2 regions of the Erwinia sp. SLM-02 genome follow, and region 2 is predicted to be linked to the other one. Evidence: predicted binding sites of a transcription regulator. Region 2 holds the regulator's gene; the other holds the start of a gene.
The links. The regulator LexA, encoded in region 2, represses DNA repair genes until DNA is damaged. The targets are predictions, from matches to a motif close to TNCTGTATGTACATACAGNA.
Positions count from the first base shown of each region.

Region 1 (10,241 bases), on a different contig from region 2:
ACCAGCAGGTAAGACACCGAGATCGCGGCGTACCAGGTCGGGCACCACATGGCAATGCTGGCCGCTTTGTTACCGCGCCCTTTTAATTTCGAAAACTCCGCCAGGAACGCCATCGCCACCGGCAGATCGATACCGATGCCCATTCCCATCACAAATCTTGCTCCGGCGAGCACATACTCATTGGGCGCAAACGCGCAGGCCAGCGCGGCAAAAACGAAGAAGAACATATCCGCCATAAAGACGCGATAGCGGCCGATTTTATCCGTCAGATAGCCGCCAATCAGCGCGCCAACGATTGCGCCGAGGGTAATTGCTGAGGCAATCATCCCCGCTCCGGAAGGCGAAAGGCCAAACTCGCGCGTCACATCCTTCATGCCGAAGGCCAGCGCACCGAGGTCGTAGGCATCGAGGAACACGCCGCCGAGGGCGATGCCGATAACAATGCGGGCATTGCTGCGTGAACTGTCGCTGTTATTAACCAGTTGAGAGACATCCGCCGCGCGGTGGATAGTGACTGCTGCGCCGGTGGGCGCATTCCCTGCCTGCGCAACGTGCGCTGAAGAGGTGATGAGATCGGTCATGATGTTTTATAGGTCTTTTTGGAATAAACCCAGAGCATAACCAGCCCGGCTGGCGGAGTTAAATTCCAGCTGGTTATAAGATAAAACAAAAAGTTACAAAAAGGAGAGGAGCGGCAGAAAATGCCGCCTGGTGAGCAAAAGGGGGTTATTTCGAATGGAGGATCAGGGTATAGCCAGTCAGCATCACGCCGCCAATTCCACCCAAAGCCATCAGCAGAAAGATAAAGACCACACCAATTTTTTGCCAGTTCATAACGTAACCCGTTTTCTCAAAGGAAGGCGGATTATAGCGCCTTCGCTTGAGATTATTAAACCAAAGAGTGGTTTTTCTTACTCCTCATCGACCCTGTCGCCGTCGTGTGCGATAACCGTGAACCCCTGCTCCTGCCAGTGCGCCAGCTGTTCCTGCTGACGTCGGGTCAGTGCTTTGCCGGTGTAAACGAAAATTTTCTGACCGGGAAACAGCTCCGGGCGCGGCTGATCCAGCGGTTCAGCCAGCACATCAATGCGCCAGCCCTGCTGCGAAAGCCGCCAGGCCTCAAGCCACAGTCGGGTACGATCCTCATTGCCCCAGCCGATGAGCAGTGCATCCTTGCCCGCTTTTTTACGGGAGCCGGTCAGGCAGAAGGCCACGTAGTCGATCAGCGCGCCGTCCAGCAGGCTGCACATTGCGCGGGCGGTGGTCTGGTCCAGGTTCAGCCGCTGGCGAATCGGCAGAAATACGTGGTCGATCAGCGCCCCGGCCGGATTCTCACGGCCAATCGTGGCGATTTTCGCTCTCAGCTTCGACGGGCGAACGTGGCGCAGCACGTTCATCATCTCTTCCTGCAGGGTAATCCAGCCGTCGTGGATCTCGATGTTCTCGCCTTCCAGCAGCGCTTTCACTTTTCCGACCGGCACGCCGGTACTCATCCAGCGCTTAATTTCTTCAATTCGCAGAATATCGTCTTCATCAAACAGGCGGTGACCGCCCTCGGTTCTTTGAGGCTTTAACAGGCCATAGCGGCGCTGCCAGGCGCGCAGGGTTACCGGATTGATCCCGCAGCGTTCAGCAACATCACCAATGCTGTACAACGTCATTTCTCACCTCATTCACTCTCGGGCCTGATTTAACCGTATTCAATAATAGCATGCTGTACAAATAATTTGTCAGTGTACAACTTGATCTGAGCGGCGCGATGCGGTAGATCTCATATATGAGATTATTTCCCATTAATGAGAATGTCATGGATCTGGATTATACCGAGCAACGCCTGGCCCAGCGGCTGGCCGATTTGAGAATTGAACAGGGGTGGTCGCTGGAAACGCTGGCGGAGATGACCGGCATCAGCCGTGCATCGCTGTCGCGTATTGAACGCGGAGAGAGCAGCCCGACCGCCGCGCTGCTGAACCGGCTGTGCAGCGCCTATGGGCTGACCATGTCCCGCTTACTCAGTGACGTGGAGCAAAACGGCCCGCAACATCTGCGGCCGCCGCAGCAGAACGTCTGGCGTGACGCCAGCAGCGGTTATCTGCGGCGCAGCGTGTCCCCGCCCGCGCAGGCGTTTCACGCCGAACTGGTGGAGGCGCAGCTGGAACAGGGCGCGCTGATTGAGTACGACCTGCCGCCGCTCGCCGGGCTGGAGCAGCATATCTGGATGCTGGACGGCGTGCTGATTTTCCGCATGAATGATCAGCAGTGGCGGCTGGAGAAGGGCGACTGCCTGCGCTTTCATCTGTTTGGCCGCACGTCATTCAGCGCGCCGGAAGCCGGAGGCGCACGCTATGCGCTGGTGGTGGCACGCCCATGAACCAGATTGAATACGAATGGCTAAACGCGCAGCAGGCGCGTGATGAGCTTCCGGCACTGTGCCGGGTGCTGAACGGCTGCGTTGCGCAGGGCGCCAGCGTCGGCTTTGTGGACTGCGATCCGCAGACTTTCAGCCGCTTCTGGCAGGATGTGGTGTTCAGTCTGGCCTGTGGCGATAAAACGCTGCTGGTTGCCAGGCTGGCGGACCGCATAGTGGCGACGGTGATGGTGGTGCTGGCCATGCCGCCGAACGGTGCGCACCGCGCCGAGGTGATCAAGCTGCTGGTGCATCCCGATGCGCGTCGGCGGGGGATCGCCCGGGAACTGATGCTGAGAGCGGAAGCCCGCGCCAGAGAGGCGGGCCGAACGCTGCTGGTGCTTGATACCCGCAGCGGCGACGTGGCGGAACCGCTCTATCGCTCGCTGGGCTGGCAGGTGGCGGGGGAAATTCCGCACTACGCCTGCTCCACAGAAGGCGTACTGGATGCCACCACGCTGATGTACAAACGATGCTGACCCGCGCCGTGCCGCTGGATAAAGGCTGAGCGGCACGACTTTCCTGGCGGGATCCGCATCCTCAGGCTGACGCCGGCGCGATACTGTGTAAAAATACAGCCCTGATTTTTTGGTAAGGGTTGTCATGGCGTTAACTGCGGCGTTAAAAGCGCAAATTGCCGGGTGGTATAAAGCCCTGCAACAGCAAGTCCCCGATTTTATTCCGCGCGCACCGCAGCGGCAGATGATTGCTGAAGTGGCGAAAACGCTGTCGGGTGAAGAGGGACGCCATCTGGCTATTGAAGCACCGACCGGCGTAGGGAAAACCCTCTCCTACCTGATCCCCGGCATCGCGGTCAGCCGCGCGGAGGAAAAGCCGCTGGTGGTCAGCACCGCCAACGTGGCGCTGCAGGATCAGATTTACAGCAAAGATCTGCCGCTGCTGAAGAAAATCATTCCCGACCTGACCTTTACCGCAGCGTTTGGCCGTGGGCGCTACGTCTGCCCGCGCAATCTGTCGGCGTTGGCTACCGATGAGGAGAAGCAGGGCGATCTGCTGCTGTTTCTGGACGATGATATGACCGCCAGCAAGGCGGAGCGGGCGATCTGCTGCGAGCTGGAAAAAGCGTTAAATCGTTACGAATGGGACGGCCTGCGCGATCACTGCAAGGACAACATCGAAGACTCTCTCTGGCAGCGCATCAGCACCGATAAGGCCAACTGTCTCGGCAGCAACTGTCACTGGTTTCGTGAATGCCCGTTTTACGTTGCGCGCCGCGAAATCGAAAACGCCGACGTGGTGGTGGCTAACCATGCGCTGGTGATGGCGGCGCTGGAAACAGAATCCGTACTGCCGCCGCCGAAGCACCTGCTGCTGGTGCTGGATGAAGGTCATCATCTGCCCGACGTGGCGCGTGACGCGCTGGAAATGAGCGGCGAAATAACGCCCGGCTGGAATACGCTGCAGCTCGATCTGTTTGGCCGGCTGGTTGAGCAGTGTATGGCGCAGTTCAGGCCGAAACGTCCGCCGCCGCTGGCGAACCCGGACCGCCTGAAGGAACACTGTGAAGAGGTGCGCGAACAGCTGCAAATGCTGTCGCAGATCCTCGGGCTTTATTTACCGCCGGACGGGCAGGAGGGGGAGTACCGTTTTGAGATGGGGCTGCTGCCGGAGGAGGTAATGACCCTCTGCGGCAGGCTGTTCAAGCTCTGCGATGCGCTGCGCGGGCTGGCGGAAGGACTGGTTAACGATCTCAGTGAGAAAAGCGGGCAGTACGACGTGGTGCGCCTGCACCGAACCCTGCTGCAGATGAACCGCGCGCTGGGCTGGTTTGAAGCCAGCAGCAAGCTGTGGCGGCTGGCGGCGCTGGAACAGACGTCCGGCGCGCCGGTGTCGAAGTGGGTCACCCGCGAGCTGCGCGAGGGTAACGTTCACCTGATGCTGCACTGTGCGGGGATCCGCGTCAGCGATCAGCTGGAGAAGCTGCTGTGGCGTAAAATCCCCCACGTGGTGCTGACCTCCGCGACCCTGCGTTCGCTGAACAGCTTCCAGCGACTGCAGGAGATGTCCGGCCTGAGCGAAAAGGCGGACGACCGTTTTGTTGCGCTGGACTCGCCGTTTAATCACGTGGAACAGGGCAAACTGGTTATTCCGCAGATGCAGCACGAGCCGCTGCTGGCCAACGAGGTGGCGCATCTTGCCGAAATGGCCCATTTCTTCCGCCATCAGATAAAGCTGGCGCAGCATAAGGGGCTGCTGGTGCTGTTCGCCAGCAACCGGGCGATGCAGCAGTTTATTGCTTACCTGCCCGAGCTGCGGTTAATGATGCTGGTTCAGGGCGACAAACCGCGCCCGGCGCTGGTGGCGCTGCATCGTCAGCGCGTAGAGCGCGGGGAAACCAGCGTGCTGGTCGGCTTGCAGTCCTTTGCGGAGGGGCTGGATTTGAAAGGCGCGCTGCTTTCTCAGGTCCATATTCATAAAATCGCTTTCCCCCCGGTGGACAGTCCGGTTATTTTGACCGAGGGCGAATGGCTGAAAAGCCTGAAGCGTTATCCTTTTGAGGTGCAGAGTCTGCCCAGCGCCTCGTTTAATCTTATCCAACAGGTGGGAAGGCTGATCCGTAGCCACGACTGCTTCGGTGAGATTGTGATTTACGACCGGCGGCTGTTAAGCAAAAGCTACGGCGCGCGTTTGCTGGGAGCACTGCCGGTGTTTCCCATCGAACAGCCGCCGATGCCGGAAGGCGAGCTGCCCAGGGCCGTCAGCCCGCCAACGAAAAAAAGAGTGCCGCCGCGCCGCAGGCGTTAACCTTATTCAGTGAGCAAACGCATGGAACTTAACAAGATTATTAAAGAGATCGGGCGCGGTAAAAACCATGCCCGGGATATTGATATTGACAGCGCGCGTGGGCTTTACCGCCGTATGCTGGCGGGCGACGTGCCGGACCTCGAACTCGGGGCGATCCTGATTGCGTTGCGTATTAAAGGGGAAGGCGAAGAGGAGATGCTGGGCTTCTATCAGGCGATGCAGGAGCAGATGCCACGCCTGACGCCCCCCGGCGGGTTACCGATGCCGATCGTCATCCCCAGCTATAACGGTGCGCGGCGGCAGGGGAATCTGACCCCGCTGCTGGCGCTGCTGCTGAGCCGCCTCGGTTTCCCGGTTCTGGTTCACGGGGTCAGTGACGATCCCACGCGCATCACCAGCGAAGCGGTGTTCCAGGCGCTGGGCGTGCCGGCCTCGCTGACGCCGGCGGAAGCCCAGAGCAGGCTGGACGCGGGGGAAGCGGTGTTTATCACCATCGGTCAGCTGTGTGAACCGATGGAGCACCAGCTGGCAATGCGCTGGCGCATGGGCGTGCGCAACAGTGCGCATACGCTGGCCAAGCTGGCAACGCCGTTTGCCGAAGACGCGGCGCTGCGGCTGGCCAGCGTCTCGCACCCGGAATATATCCCAAAGGTTGGCAAATTCTTCAGTGATATTGGCGGTCGCGGCCTGCTGCTTAACGGCACCGAGGGCGAAGTGTATGCCAGCCCGCAGCGCTGCCCGTCAATCAGCCTGATCCACGGTGAAGAACCGCGGGTGCTGCTGGCGCGCCAGGAGGAGGTATCATTTGCCCCGGGCGAACTGCCGGAAGCGAAAGATGCGGCCACCACCGCAGCCTGGATCCACCGCTGTCTTAATCGTGAAGTGGCGGTCCCCCAATCGCTGCGTTTGCAAATCGCCTGCTGCTATGTGGCAACGGGAAGGGCACAGACGATGGAAGCGGCGCTGAGTGAGATTGAGCAAGCGGGATACTGAAGCAGGCTGTCGAAGGCTGATAAGGCGGTTGGCGTAGTTTACCGGCGATGAATCCACAGCGGCCTTGAACGGATGCGGTTTAGTCAGGATTAAATCAGGGACGGTTGATTCAGGGGCGAATGGCAACAGCCCTGGTGAATTAGTATTACCAGACTATTCAGTATTACGATCCCGAAGCCACACCGATCCCCAATAAAAAATGCGCCAGATGGCGCATTTTTAATAAATTAAACGGGTGCATCAGCGATTAAACGGGTGCATCAGCGCGGGGAATTAAGCGCTAGGCGGCCGTCTTATTGACCAGAATTTCAATATCGGCAATCGAGGCTTCCACCTCGTCATGCAGCTTGCCCTGGGCATTCAGCAGTGAATCAATTTTCCCTGCCAGTTCTTTATCTTTAAACTCACCGGAGTCAAAGGCAAGCCACTGTGCGGAAAGGGTTTCCGTATTGCTTTTCGCGTAGTGGCGAATCTCTTTAAGCTGAGAAAGCACGTCATTAATATAGTCATCTTTCGTTTTAGTTTCGATGTCAGCCATGATGAGATGTTTCCTTCTTCTGAGTTAGAAATTCAGTTTAAGCTTGGTTGAGATCGTTGGTTTTATCTCTAAGAATAATCGTAATATGTCCAGGAGGCTAAATTTCCCGCTGATTCATCCGCTGGCTGAAATAGTGATGCGTGAGCGTTCGCCCTCAGAAATATTATCCCTGACGGATAATTACCCCCTGTTTACCGGCCGGCTGGTGGCCTGATAAGAGGGGTGTACTACACTTTCATTTGCTGATAATGATGCGATTAAAGGAGCAAGTATGAAGCTGTGGCCCGTTCTTACCGGGGTGGTACTGTCACTGGGTCTGGTGGCCTGTAAATCCCCGACGCCGCCAAAAGGCGTTACGCCGATTAACGGCTTTGATGCCGGTCGCTATCTGGGCAAATGGTATGAGGTCGCCCGGCTGGAAAACCGCTTCGAGCGTGGGCTGGAGAAGGTCACCGCCACCTACGGCAAACGCAGCGATGGCGGAATATCCGTGCTTAATCGTGGCTACGATCCGGCAAAAGGACGCTGGAAAGAGAGTGAAGGGCGTGCCTACTTTACCGGTGCGCAATCCACTGCGGCGCTGAAGGTGTCGTTCTTTGGTCCGTTTTACGGTGGTTATAACGTTATTGCTCTGGATGACGACTATCGCTATGCGCTGGTCAGCGGCCCGAATCGTGATTACCTGTGGATATTGTCGCGAACGCCGCAGATCCCGGAGAGCGTTAAGCAGAACTATCTGGCAATCGCCCGCGGGCTGAATTTCCCGGTGGATAAACTGCTGTGGGTGAATCAGGGATAATTCGCTACTGGAATTGTCCTGCTTTGCGGCTGTGAGGATCGTAAAAGCAGTGTTTCAGAATGGGAAAGCCGTACAAGGTAGTTGGCCCCGTGAGGGGCCATAGAACGGTGTGATCGATGGTTGTGGTCAGGTGAATATCAATCAGCCGCGCGGCAGCAGCTGCTCAACCAGCGCGGTCCACAGCGCAATGCCGGGTGCGATCAGCTCATCGTTAAAATCATAGTTGGCGTTGTGCAGCGGCCGTGACGGCGTCTCCCCGTCAGCGCCGATCCAGAAGTACGCGCCCGGGCAGTGTTCCAGCATGCAGGCAAAATCTTCAGAGGCCATCGACGGGCTGACGTTCCAGTGCACCTTTTCTGCGGGCAGCAGCGTCAGCGCGCAGTCGCGAATTTTCGCGGCTTCGGCGGCGTGATTCATGGTCACCGGATAGTCGCCCTGGTACTCAATACTGCCCTCGATCCCCATCGGTGCGGTAAACGAGGTCACGAACTCATTGATCATCTGTTTTACCCGGTTGCGCACGTCCGCCTGCAGACAGCGCAGTGTACCGCGCAGCACCACATTTTCCGGGATGACGTTAATCGCTTCACCGCCGTTGATCTGGGTAATGCTGACCACCGCAGACGCCAGCGGCGACAGGCGGCGGGCCGGAATAGTTTGCAGCGCCATAATTAACTGGGCGGCGGCAACAATCGGATCCGCGCCGTTTTCCGGCATGGCGGCGTGACAGCTGCGGCCGCGCAGGGTGATTTCAAAGGAGTCCAGCGAGGCCATCATCGCCCCTTCATTGACGGCAACTTCACCGGCGGGCAGCCCCGGCCAGTTGTGCATGCCGTAGATGGCATCCATCGGGAACAGGGTAAACAGCCCGTCTTCCACCATGCGGCGCGCCCCGCCGAGGTTTTCCTCCGCGGGCTGGAAGACAAAATGCAGCGTTCCGCTGAAGCGGCGGGTCGTGCTCAGATGCTTTGCCACCGCCAGCAGAATGGCCGTGTGACCGTCATGCCCACAGGCGTGCATCACGCCCGGAGTCGTGGAGCGGTGGGGCGGATTGCTCAGCTCGGTAATCGGCAGTGCATCCATATCAGCGCGTAACCCGATAACCGGTCCGGGGCCGTTTTCCAGCGTTCCGACCACGCCGGTGCCTGCCAGGCCACGGTGAACCTGCAGGCCAAAGGCTTCCAGCTGCCCGGCAACCAGCTGTGACGTATGGTGCTCCTGATATCCCAGTTCAGGGCGGGCGTGCAGGGCTCTGCGCCAGCCGGTGGCTTCTTCAATCAGCGAAACGGGAACGGTCATTCAGTACTTCTCCTGTGCAGGGTTACGCGCAGAAACAAGGTAGCATAAATCGGGGGAGGAAGAAGCGGGTTGCGGGGAAGAAAACAGGCCGGTAATACCGGCCTGGATAACGCTTAATCGATCATTGGCAGATTCAGCTCGTGCTTCGCAGCACAGGCTTTCGCTACCTCATATCCGGCATCAGCATGACGCATCACGCCGGTAGCCGGATCGTTCCACAAGACGCGGCCCAGGCGTTTATCGGCCTCGGCGCTGCCGTCGGCAACGATCACTACACCCGCGTGCTGCGAGAAGCCCATGCCGACGCCGCCGCCGTGATGCAGGCTGACCCAGGTCGCGCCGCCTGCGGTGTTCAGCAGGGCATTGAGCAGCGGCCAGTCGGATACCGCATCCGATCCGTCGCGCATCGCTTCGGTTTCGCGGTTAGGGGAGGCCACGGAGCCGCAGTCGAGGTGATCGCGACCGATCACTACCGGTGCTTTCAGCTCACCGTTGCGCACCATTTCGTTAAACGCCAGCCCGGCCAGATGGCGCTCGCCCAGACCCAGCCAGCAGATTCGCGCGGGCAGACCCTGGAACGCGATCCGCTCCTGAGCCATATCCAGCCAGCGGTGCAGGTTGGTATGGTCCGGGAACAGTTCTTTCAGTTTGGCATCGGTACGGTAGATGTCCTCCGGATCGCCGGACAGGGCGACCCAGCGGAACGGACCTTTACCTTCACAGAACAGCGGACGGATATAGGCCGGCACAAAGCCCGGGAAGTCGAACGCGTTAGTCACGCCTTCTTCCAGCGCCACCTGGCGAATATTGTTACCGTAATCGACGGTAGGAATGCCCATATGGCAGAAGTCGAGCATGGCCTGCACGTGGACCGCCATTGAGGCGCGGGCGGCTTTCTCAACGGATTTCGGATCGCTGCGGCGGGCCTCTTCCCAGCGTTCAACGGACCAGCCCTGTGGCAGATAGCCGTTGATCGGGTCGTGAGCGGAGGTCTGGTCGGTGACGATATCCGGCTTCATGCCGCCCGCTTTCGCCCGTTTCACCAGCTCCGGCAGGATATCTGCGGCGTTGCCGAGCAGCCCGACGGAAATGGCGCGTTTCTCTTTGTTTGCCTGTTCTATCATCGCCAGCGCGTCGTCAAGGGTGTCGGCGCGGTAATCGACGTAGCGGGTGCGCAGGCGGAAGTCGATGCGCGAAGACTGGCACTCAACGGCCAGCACGGAGGCACCGGCCAGCACGCCCGCCAGCGGCTGCGCGCCGCCCATGCCGCCCAGCCCGGCGGTGAGGATCCATTTGCCGCTCAGATCGCCGTTATAGTGCTGGCGACCGGCTTCGGCGAAGGTTTCAAAAGTCCCCTGCACGATGCCCTGCGCGCCGATGTAGATCCAGGATCCGGCGGTCATCTGGCCGTACATCATCAGCCCGGCTTTATCGAGCTT
Region 1 is NZ_JAQISN010000001.1:568,549-578,789, forward strand. It holds gene PGH32_RS02745 (MFS transporter) at 1-581, opposite strand, end outside; gene PGH32_RS02750 (protein YohO) at 727-834, opposite strand; gene PGH32_RS02755 (MerR family transcriptional regulator) at 912-1,661, opposite strand; gene PGH32_RS02760 (helix-turn-helix domain-containing protein) at 1,808-2,371, shown strand; gene PGH32_RS02765 (GNAT family N-acetyltransferase) at 2,368-2,886, shown strand; gene dinG (ATP-dependent DNA helicase DinG) at 3,011-5,173, shown strand; gene ybiB (DNA-binding protein YbiB) at 5,195-6,166, shown strand; gene PGH32_RS02780 (hypothetical protein) at 6,447-6,704, opposite strand; gene PGH32_RS02785 (lipocalin family protein) at 6,976-7,503, shown strand; gene PGH32_RS02790 (M20 aminoacylase family protein) at 7,645-8,802, opposite strand; gene hutU (urocanate hydratase) at 8,916-10,241, opposite strand, start outside.
Region 1: a site for LexA is predicted at 2,968-2,987, ahead of dinG (ATP-dependent DNA helicase DinG). Genes of this name have one in related genera too.

Region 2 (10,241 bases):
CCAGCGGCTCCTGCAGCGAAAGCGGAGCCGATGCTGAGCGACACCGAAACGTACTTCAACCAGGGCATCCGCCAGGCGGCGAAGGCGGGTGATATCGACAAAGCGCTGCGACTGATGAATGAAGCCGAGCGTCTGGGCTCCACATCGGCGCGGCAAACCTTTATCAGCAGTGTGAAAGGCAAGGGATAACATCCCCATATTGCTGGGCTGGCTCCATGACTGGTGCGCCGTGCGGCGCACCTTTTTTCCTTCCTGCCGTGCTACCCATAAATTTCTGCGTAATTGCCCCGCTTTGATAGGTTTGGCTCCGGTGTCTGCGTTACACTCTGCTTCTGAATTTTTTGCGGAGAAGTGCTATGGCTGAGAACGCGCTGCCGCTGTTGCGCGCTATCGACTGGCTACCCGAATCATCGCCCCTGTTAACCGCTTCCCTGCTCGACTGGCTGATGGAAGAAGACTCGATGACCCGGCGTTTTGAACGCCACTGTCAGCAGGTGACCGTCAACCTGCTGCGCGAAGGGTTTATTGCGGCCCACGAGGCCGGAAGCGATGCTGAACTGCTGCCCGCTGACCCCCGTTTCTGGCTGCGGGAAATCGAACTCTGTGGCGACGGTATCCCCTGGCTGGTGGCACGCACGCTGGTGCCGGAATCCACCCTGATCGGCCCGGAGCAGAAGCTGCAGCAGCTGGGCACCGTGCCCCTCGGGCGCTATCTGTTTGCCAGCTCGACGTTAACCCGCGATTTTATTGACGTTGGCCGCAGCGGAAATCTGTGGGCGCGGCGCTCGCGCCTGCGCCTGTCGGATAAACCGCTGCTGCTGACGGAACTGTTTTTACCGGCATCTCCCCTGTATGCCCATCCGAACGCTGAGGAGAATCAGTAGCGTGGAGACCAGTCTGCAAATGAGTAAGCTTTCTGCCTATATCCGCCTGATGCGGGTTGATAAACCGATTGGCACGCTGCTGCTGCTGTGGCCGACCCTGTGGGCGCTGTGGCTGGCGGGGATGAAAGTGCCGCCGCTTAACGTGCTGATAGTTTTCGTACTCGGCGTGATTTTCATGCGTGCGGCAGGCTGCGTGGTCAATGATTTTGCCGACCGCAAAATTGACGGCCATGTAAAACGCACACGAGGACGCCCGCTGCCGAGCGGTGCCGTCACCAGCAATGAAGCCAAAGTCCTGTTTATCGGCCTGGTGTTGGTTTCCTTCCTGCTGGTGCTGACCATGAACAGCATGACTATCTGGCTGTCGCTGGGCGGGCTGCTGCTGGCGTGGATGTATCCGTTTATGAAGCGCTACACCCACCTGCCGCAGGTGGTGCTGGGCGCGGCGTTCGGCTGGGCTATTCCGATGGGCTGGGCGGCGGTAAACGAAACCCTGCCGTTAACCTGCTGGCTGCTGTTCCTGGCCAATATCTGCTGGACGGTGGCGTACGACACACAGTATGCGATGGTTGACCGCGACGATGACCTGAAGATCGGCGTGAAGTCGACGGCGATTCTGTTTGGTCGCCAGGATAAGCTGATTATCGGGCTGCTGCAGCTGGCGACGCTGGTCCTGCTGGCGCTGACCGGCTGGCTGAGTGGTTTAGGCGGTATTTTCTACTGGGGGCTTTTACTGGCCGCAGTGCTGTTTATTCACCAGCAGAAGCTGATTGCCGATCGTCAGCGCGATAAGTGCTTCCAGGCGTTTCTGAACAACAACTATGTTGGGCTGGTGCTGTTTGTCGGGATTGCGCTGAGCATCTGGTAACAGCAGTTATTCTGCGTGGCTATGGGGCGGGTGCAGGCCAGCAGCAAAGCAGCCGATCGCACGGCAGAAGACGTTTTCACATAATAAAAAAGGGGCGACCTTGTGGTCTGCCCCTTTTTTTATGCTCAAACCTACCGGCTTGTTCAATCGTGTGCGACGGCACTCTCAATCGTCATGCGAACATCCTGCGTCACCAGCTCAGCCAGCAGCTGATAAACCTTCTGGGTCTGCTCAACCTGCGCATCGCCGGAATCACTGATGTAGCCTTCGTCGCGCAGCGTCAGCACCAGCGAGGTGAACACCGCTTTATCAAAGAACTCAGGGGCATTGATGCCGTGCAGCACCGACAGGCGCTGAGCCATGGTCCGGCTCTCCTTCTCCAGCGTACCGCGGTTAATCGCCGGGTTAGCGCTGAGAATAGAGAAAGTAATGGCATAGCGTTGCAGGGTTTCACGCACGCCAGCGGCCAGCAGCTGCAGCGTGCGGAAGCGGCCCGGCGTCAGGCGCAGGCTGTTCTCTTCGGCCAGCAGCAGCCCCTGACGTGCCATTTCCGCCACCAGTGCATCCAGCACCGCAGGCAGCTCGCTGGTTTCCCAGCGCAGGAACAGCTCGCTTTTCAGCATTGGATAAACCACGCTGACCTGGCGCAGCAGCTCCTCGCGGCTCACTTCACGATGCTGCATCAGGATGGCGGCGATAAGCGACGGCATCACCAGCATGTGGTGAATGTTGTTGCGGTAATAAGTCATCAGTACCGCCTGCTCGCGCGGCAGAATGACGATCTCACCGATGCTGTCCTGTTCCAGCTCGAACTTGTTCATGCTCAGTGCATGTTCCAGCAGGGCTTCAGCGCTGACGTCCGGCACCGTAGAGTCGCTGGAGTAGGGCACGTTGCGCAGCAGCTGCATATAACAGTCCAGCTGTTCGGTCAGCTGTTCGCGGGTCATCGAACGCTGGCGCGATGCCAGCAGCGCCGTGACGCACAGGTTGATGGCGTTCGCGGCACCGGCATTGTTGATACGCACCATGACCTTCTGGGCGATATCGTTCACCGCCGGGGTCAGCCACGCCGGGCGCTGGGCCTCGATCGGGTCGATAGAATCACGCCATTCCGGCACGCGCTGATTCAGATAGGCGACCAGCGGCAGAGGCTCGCCAAAGTTAACATAGCCCTGGCCGAGGTTGCGCAGCTTGCGCAGGCCGCGAACCATCGACATAAAGCCTTCTTTCTCTTTGGTCGCACCACGCAGCTCTTTCGCATAGGTGGCCACTTCCATCACGTGCTCGTAGCCGATGTAGATAGGCACCAGCGTGATTGGACGGTTGCCGCCGCGCAGCATGGCCTGAATGGTCATCGACAGCGTGCCGGTTTTCGGATCGAGCAGGCGTCCGGTGCGCGAACGGCCCCCTTCCACGAAGTATTCAACCGAATAGCCGCGGGTAAACAGCTCGCCCAGGTATTCGCGGAACACCGTGGAGTAGAGCTTGTTGCCCTTAAAGGTACGGCGAATAAAGAAGGCACCCAGACGGCGGAAGATCGGGCCGGCAGGCCAGAAGTTCAGGTTGATCCCGGCGGCAATATGCGGCGGTACCAGCCCCTGGTGATAAAGCACGTAGGAGAGCAGCAGATAGTCCATATGGCTGCGGTGGCAGGGAACATAGACAATCTCGTGCCCGTCCTGCGCCAGCTGGCGCACGCGTTCGCCGCCGCTGACGTTCAGGCCCTGATACAGCTTGCTCCAGGTCCAGCCCATCACGCGATCGGTCAGGCGAATAGCCTCGTAAGAGAAGTTAGCCGCAATCTCTTCCATCAGCTCAACGGCATTCTGCTGGGCCTTCTCATGGGAGATTTTCTTGCTGCGCGCTTCATCTTCCACCGCTTTGGCGATGGCTTTGGACTGCAGGAGCTTATTGAACAGATCCTGACGCACCGGCAGGCGCGGGCCGACGGCGGCCAGACGCTGGCGGGCGAAGTGCATACGCGCCACGCGCGCCAGCTTCTGGGCGATGGTTTTATCGGTACCGTGTTCGGTTGCCATGCGGCGCAGAGAAACGATAGGCGAGAAGCGCACAAAGCTGTCGCGGCCCAGCCAGATCACCGCGAAGAACTTCTGGATGCCGTTCAGCACGCGCAGATGCGGCTGCTCAACGCCCTGCACTTCGCGCCCCGGGGCACGGCCAAACATCACCGAGACCGGCACCATCTGCACGTCCAGATCGGGATGGTTACGGTGCAGATCCAGATAGTCATGGAACAGCTTGACCGACTCAACATTCGGGACGAAATAGGGGAATACGCGCGGGCCGTCATGGATAAACACATAACGGGGCAGCACGGTGCCGTCGATCTCCAGTGGGTGCAGGGGATCGGGGAGATCCTGTTTGCGGCACTGTTCGCGCAGAGCAAGGAGATCGGCCTTTGAATCATAAGGCAGCACATACATAATAGGGCGTGAGGTATCAAGCCCGAGTTCGGCAACCGGTTCAGCCGGGATTGCCTTACTTTTTACCAGGAATTTCACTGGCAGATTCAACAGTTTATAATATAAATTACGCCAACCTGACATAGACAACATGAAGCCTCTTGTTAGCAAAGCGCCGCAAGCATACCAGAAAGCGCTAACAGAATCTGTGGTGTTGCAAAATGTGCTACACCCTCTCATTGACGTTTAACTTTCCAAAGGGTTCCCTGAACATGGCAAATAACGCCACCGGACTGACTCGAATTGTAAAAGCAGCAGGCTATTCCTGGAAAGGTATACGTGCTGCCTGGCAACATGAAGCGGCATTTCGCCAGGAAGCGGTCGCCGCTATTATCGCCATTCTTATTGCCTGCTGGCTGGACGTCGACGCCGTTACCCGCGTGCTGCTGATCGGCTCGGTGGTGATGGTGATTATCGTCGAAATCCTCAACAGCGCCATTGAGGCCGTCGTTGACCGTATCGGCACGGAGATTCATCCGCTGGCCGGTCGGGCCAAAGACATGGGCTCTGCTGCCGTCTTGCTCAGTATCTTATTGGCAATTTTCGTGTGGGTAATGCTGCTGATTTCACATTTGCGATAGGTTTTCCAAAATTCAACAAACTGCTGTTTTTTAGCCAGCTTTGGGTTTTCAACACGCAAATACCTGTATATACTCACAGTCGACTGTATAAACAACCAGGGGGCGGGATGAAAGCACTAACGGCACGGCAGCAGCAGGTTTACGACCTGATTCGCGACCACATTAACCAGACCGGTATGCCGCCGACGCGGGCAGAAATCGCCTCGCAGCTCGGCTTCCGTTCCCCAAATGCTGCTGAAGAACACCTGAAGGCGCTGGCCAGGAAGGGCGTGATCGAGATCGTTTCCGGCGCATCTCGCGGTATTCGCCTGATGATGGAAGAGGCCGACGGCCTGCCGCTGATTGGCCGCGTTGCCGCTGGCGAACCCCTGCTGGCCGAACAGCATATCGAAGGGCACTACTCGGTTGACCCGGAACTGTTCAAGCCCAACGCCGATTTCCTGCTGCGCGTCAGCGGCATGTCGATGAAGGATATCGGCATTATGGACGGCGATCTGCTGGCGGTTCACAAAACGGAAGACGTGCGTAACGGCCAGGTGGTCGTAGCGCGTATTGATGACGAAGTGACCGTTAAGCGCCTGAAGAAGCAGGGGAACATCGTTCATCTGCTGCCGGAAAACAGTGAGTTTCAGCCGATTGTTGTCGATCTGCGTCAGCAGACGCTGACCATTGAAGGCCTGGCCGTCGGTGTTATCCGCAACGGCAACTGGCTGTAATCCCCCACCGAATATGACGCGTCGCCCTCTGCGGCGCGTTTTTGCGATCTCTAATCACTCCCTGCTTCCGGTTGAAACACGATGCGACTGCTGACGGCTGCCGATAAAAATCTCTGGCGGCTGGCGCTGCCGATGATCCTCTCCAATATTACCGTGCCGCTGCTCGGGCTGGTTGATACTGCCGTTATTGGCCATCTTGATAGCCCGACCTACCTCGGCGGCGTGGCGATTGGTACGACTATCACCAGCTTCCTGTTTATGCTGCTGCTGTTCTTACGCATGAGCACCACCGGGCTGACCGCACAGGCGTTTGGCGCAAACGACAAGCTCGCTCTGGCGCGGGCGCTAATGCAGCCGCTGCTGCTGGCACTGCTGGCCGGCATCACGTTTATTGTGCTGAAAGCGCCGCTGACCCATCTGGCGTTGGGATTGACCGGCGGCAGCGAGGACGTGCTGCATCAGGCCGATTTATTTATGCAGATCCGCTGGCTCAGTGCGCCCGCCACGCTGGCAAACCTGGTTCTGCTCGGCTGGCTGCTGGGCGTGCAGTATGCCCGTGCGCCGGTGATCCTGCTGGTGGTGGGCAATCTGGTGAATATCCTGCTGGATCTGTGGTTTGTTATCGGCCTGAAGTGGGGCGTGCAGGGCGCGGCGGCGGCGACGGCTATTGCGGAATACGTCAGTCTGCTGGTAGGTCTGCTGCTGGTCTGGCGGGTGATGGTGATGCGCGGCCTGTCGCTGCGCCTGCTGCTCAACGCCTGGCGCGGCAATCTGGCACGCCTGCTGCGGTTGAACCGCGACATTATGCTGCGTTCGCTGCTGCTGCAGGTGTGCTTTGCCTCACTGACGATTTTCGGCGCGCGGCTGGGCAGCGATATTGTTGCCGTCAATGCGGTGCTGCTGATGTTTCTGACCTTCACCGCCTATGCGCTGGACGGTTTCGCCTATGCGGTCGAGGCTTGCTCAGGAGAAGCCTACGGTGCCGGAAACAGCCAGCAGCTGCTCAGCGTCTGGCACGCTGCCTGCCGTCAGTCCGGGGTTGTGGCACTGGCGTTTTCGCTGATTTATGCCCTGGGCGGGGAGCATATCGTGGCGCTGCTTACCTCACTTGAACCGCTACAGGAGCTGGCCGATCGCTATTTAGGGTGGCAGGTGCTGATGCCGCTGGCCGGCGTAGGCTGCTATCTGCTGGACGGCATGTTTATCGGGGCCACCCGCGCCAGCGAAATGCGCAACAGTATGGTGGTTGCCGCGGCGGGGTTTGGGCTGACGCTGTTTACCGTCCCGCTGCTGGGCAATCACGGGCTGTGGCTGGCGGTAACGGTATTCCTGCTGCTGCGCGGTATCAGCCTGTGGTTTATCTGGCAGCGGCACTGGCGTAACGGCACCTGGTTTGACTCATCACGCTGATGGACATATTTGCTTACGTATTCCGTCGTCATCGTCAGCCTGCTGAACGGGCAGGCTTTTTTCTGTATTCGGCGGTAAATCTTCGACCCTGACAGCCCGCAGATTGCTCCATTCGCGGCACGTTGCCAAATTTGCACTACAATTATCTGTAAGTTCAGCATTTAGTCAGATAATTATCTGGTTATTGAGCGGAGTGACGAATAGAAATATTCCAGACCATTAATCTCAGCCAGAAGGAGTCTGTTATGAATAACGACGAAGTCAGCGGCAACTGGAAGCAGTTCAAAGGGAAAGTCAAAGAGCAGTGGGGCAAGCTCACCGATGATGATTTGACGGTGGTCGAGGGTAAACGCGACCAGCTGGTCGGTAAGATTCAGGAACGTTATGGCTACCAGAAAGATCAGGCCGAGAAGGAACTGAGCGACTGGGAAAGCCGCAACAACCATCGCTGGTAAGCACGTCTTTTCAGGATGAAGCTCCTACCCTGAGGCACACGGAGCGTGCCGCCCCAATAAATCGCTGCGAATAACCCGGATACCTCCCCAGCCGAAATCATTGTCAGACCGCGACGCAGTGGACAGAGTCCACGTCATCTCTTTATCGCAGACCGTTATCAAAGCTTCGCTAATCTCTGCATCATCGTTGACCGCCTCCTTATCTTCCGTTATTGACCTTCCTCCAATTAATCCCACACCCTTGTCAGATATGCCCCCCAACCTGATAGAACTTGAGATAATCATCGATGCCACCTGTTTTTTCTACACATGCGGGACATCACTATTCTGGAAGTGAATATTTAATTATTTTTATATTAATCACATTAAAATATAACTTTTATAAGCTCATTTTTGGAAAGTTTATAATAAATGTTATTTTTCGGTGTGTTAATGTCCGTTTTAAGTTGAGTGCCGTAAGTTTAGCTCTTTTGGATAAAAATATCTGATGGTTTGTGATTACTATGGAGGTTGTATTTCTGATAGTGCCGGAAATATAATCGCTGGTTAAAGAATTCAGTGGATGTTACTACTCATTCCGGATAAATATTCCGCTGAACTTTTATATAAACCAGGGGCAACACCCCGCAGTATGAACTATTGAAAAATAAAATCGTGTGAAGATTAATTTATCCAGGAAAAATATGATCGTGAATATCGCAGTGGTTTTGCTGTAAATATATCCCCTGAAATATTTCATGCATATTTAAATGTTAATAGAGAATAATTATGAAAAATATATTGATCACCGGAGCTGGAACAGGTTTTGGAAAGTTCTATTCTATCGAGTTGGCGAAAAGAGGGCATAATGTCTATGCAGCAGTTGAATTGCCAAGCCAGTTATACCCACTCCGGGAAGAAGCCGCGAAGCATAATGTATCAATCAATGTTATTAAAGTAGATATAACCGACCCTATCGATGTGAACTACGCATCTAAACTCGATATCGATATTTTAGTAAACAATGCGGGAATCGGTGAAGGGGGTTCCATCGTTGATATGCCTGATTCTGTATTCAGAAAGCAATTTGATATTAACGTATTTGGAACACTGTCATTCACTAAAGCTTTCCTGAGGAAGTTCACCGAAAGAAAAAGCGGCAGGATTGTTTTCGTCTCATCTGTAGCCGGTTTTTTATCAACTAACTTTACGGGTGCTTACACCGCATCTAAACATGCATTAGAATCTATTGCCGAAACGCTACAACTGGAATTGAAACCTTTTGGGATCTCTGTATCAACAATAAATCCGGCGCCGTACAAAACAGGATTTAACGATGTGCAGCTGGAAGCTTTTTATAACTGGTATGATAAAAGCACGGCAATAATTGACCATGATGGCGTTACTTTTACTATGCCTCAGTACGATCAGTATCAGGATATAAAAGAGATGGTTGATGTGATTTTAGACGACCGCGCTTACGTTCGTAATGTTTTCCCTAAAGAGTTTGAAGATACCATTAAAACAATTCAGAAAGATGCCTGGGTAGCAAAAAATAATAGCTGATATCATTGATACCGTTATAGAGCCGTATTCTAAAAAGCCCTCTCTGGAGGGCTTTTTGATTGATTTAACAGCCTTATGCTCAGCGCCCGCGTTTTTTGCCCGGCACGCTGTGGTCGTGGTCGCAGGCATCCTGATGGGTACAGGCTTCCACTTCGCTGCACCGCTGGCAAAAACCGTGTGCTTCAATCACGCTGTGGGCCAGGGTAAAACCGGTTTTCTGCGCCAGCTTTTTAAGGATCTCTTCTACGCCATCCGCATGCTGCTCGGCCACTGAACCGCAGCGATCGCAGATCAGCATCGCGGAAGTGTGCGACGGCTCTTCGAAGTGATGGCAGACCACGTAGCTGTTGGTCGATTCCACGCGGTGAATAAACCCCTGCTCCAGCAGGAAATCCAGCGCCCGGTAAACGGTAGGCGGTTTGGCCTGAGGTTCAGATGCCCGAAGTAAATCCAGCAAATCGTAGGCGCTGATTGAAGCGTTGTGCTCGGTCATCAGGCGCAGTACTTCCATACGCTGCGGGGTCAGCCGCACGCTGCGCTGCTGACAAATGACTTCCGCCTGCGACAGGATTTTTTCGGCACTGGTAATATTCATCGTTTTCCCTCAGGCATGATCAAGGTGTTATTTTATCACGTCTGCCACAAAACGCCGAATTTGCCGTCGTTTCCACGTCTCTATCGCCCGAAATTCCGGGAGAATAGGACTGCTCTGCCAGTCGTGCTATCATTGCCCACAATATCGTCACCCCATTTTATTTCTGACTACAGAGTTAGCGCTTTTCATGACCGAAAAATTCCCTGCACATCGCTTCTCCATCGCTCCGATGCTTGACTGGACCGATCGCCACTGCCGTTATTTCCATCGCCAGCTGACCCGTCAGAGCCTGCTTTACACCGAAATGGTGACCACCGGGGCGATTATCCACGGCAAGGGTGACTATCTGGCCTACAGCCAGGAGGAGCAGCCGGTTGCGCTTCAGCTGGGCGGCAGCGATCCGGCCGCGCTGGCGCAGTGCGCGAAGCTGGCGGAAGAGCGCGGCTACAACGAAGTGAACCTCAACGTCGGCTGCCCGTCAGACCGCGTGCAGAATGGTCGCTTTGGCGCCTGCCTGATGGGCGAAGCGCAGCTGGTTGCCGACTGCATCAAAGCCATGCGCGACGTGGTCTCGATTCCGGTTACGGTGAAAACCCGCATCGGCATTGATGACCAGGACAGCTATGAATTCCTCTGCGACTTTATCCGCAGGGTGTCGGAAGAGGGAGGCTGCGAGACGTTTATTATTCACGCACGCAAAGCCT
Region 2 is NZ_JAQISN010000002.1:746,861-757,101, reverse strand. It holds gene malM (maltose operon protein MalM) at 1-189, shown strand, start outside; gene ubiC (chorismate lyase) at 357-884, shown strand; gene ubiA (4-hydroxybenzoate octaprenyltransferase) at 904-1,752, shown strand; gene plsB (glycerol-3-phosphate 1-O-acyltransferase PlsB) at 1,896-4,319, opposite strand; gene PGH32_RS16610 (diacylglycerol kinase) at 4,448-4,816, shown strand; gene lexA (transcriptional repressor LexA) at 4,924-5,532, shown strand; gene dinF (MATE family efflux transporter DinF) at 5,614-6,942, shown strand; gene PGH32_RS16595 (CsbD family protein) at 7,188-7,397, shown strand; gene PGH32_RS16590 (SDR family oxidoreductase) at 8,166-8,942, shown strand; gene zur (zinc uptake transcriptional repressor Zur) at 9,022-9,531, opposite strand; gene dusA (tRNA dihydrouridine(20/20a) synthase DusA) at 9,725-10,241, shown strand, end outside.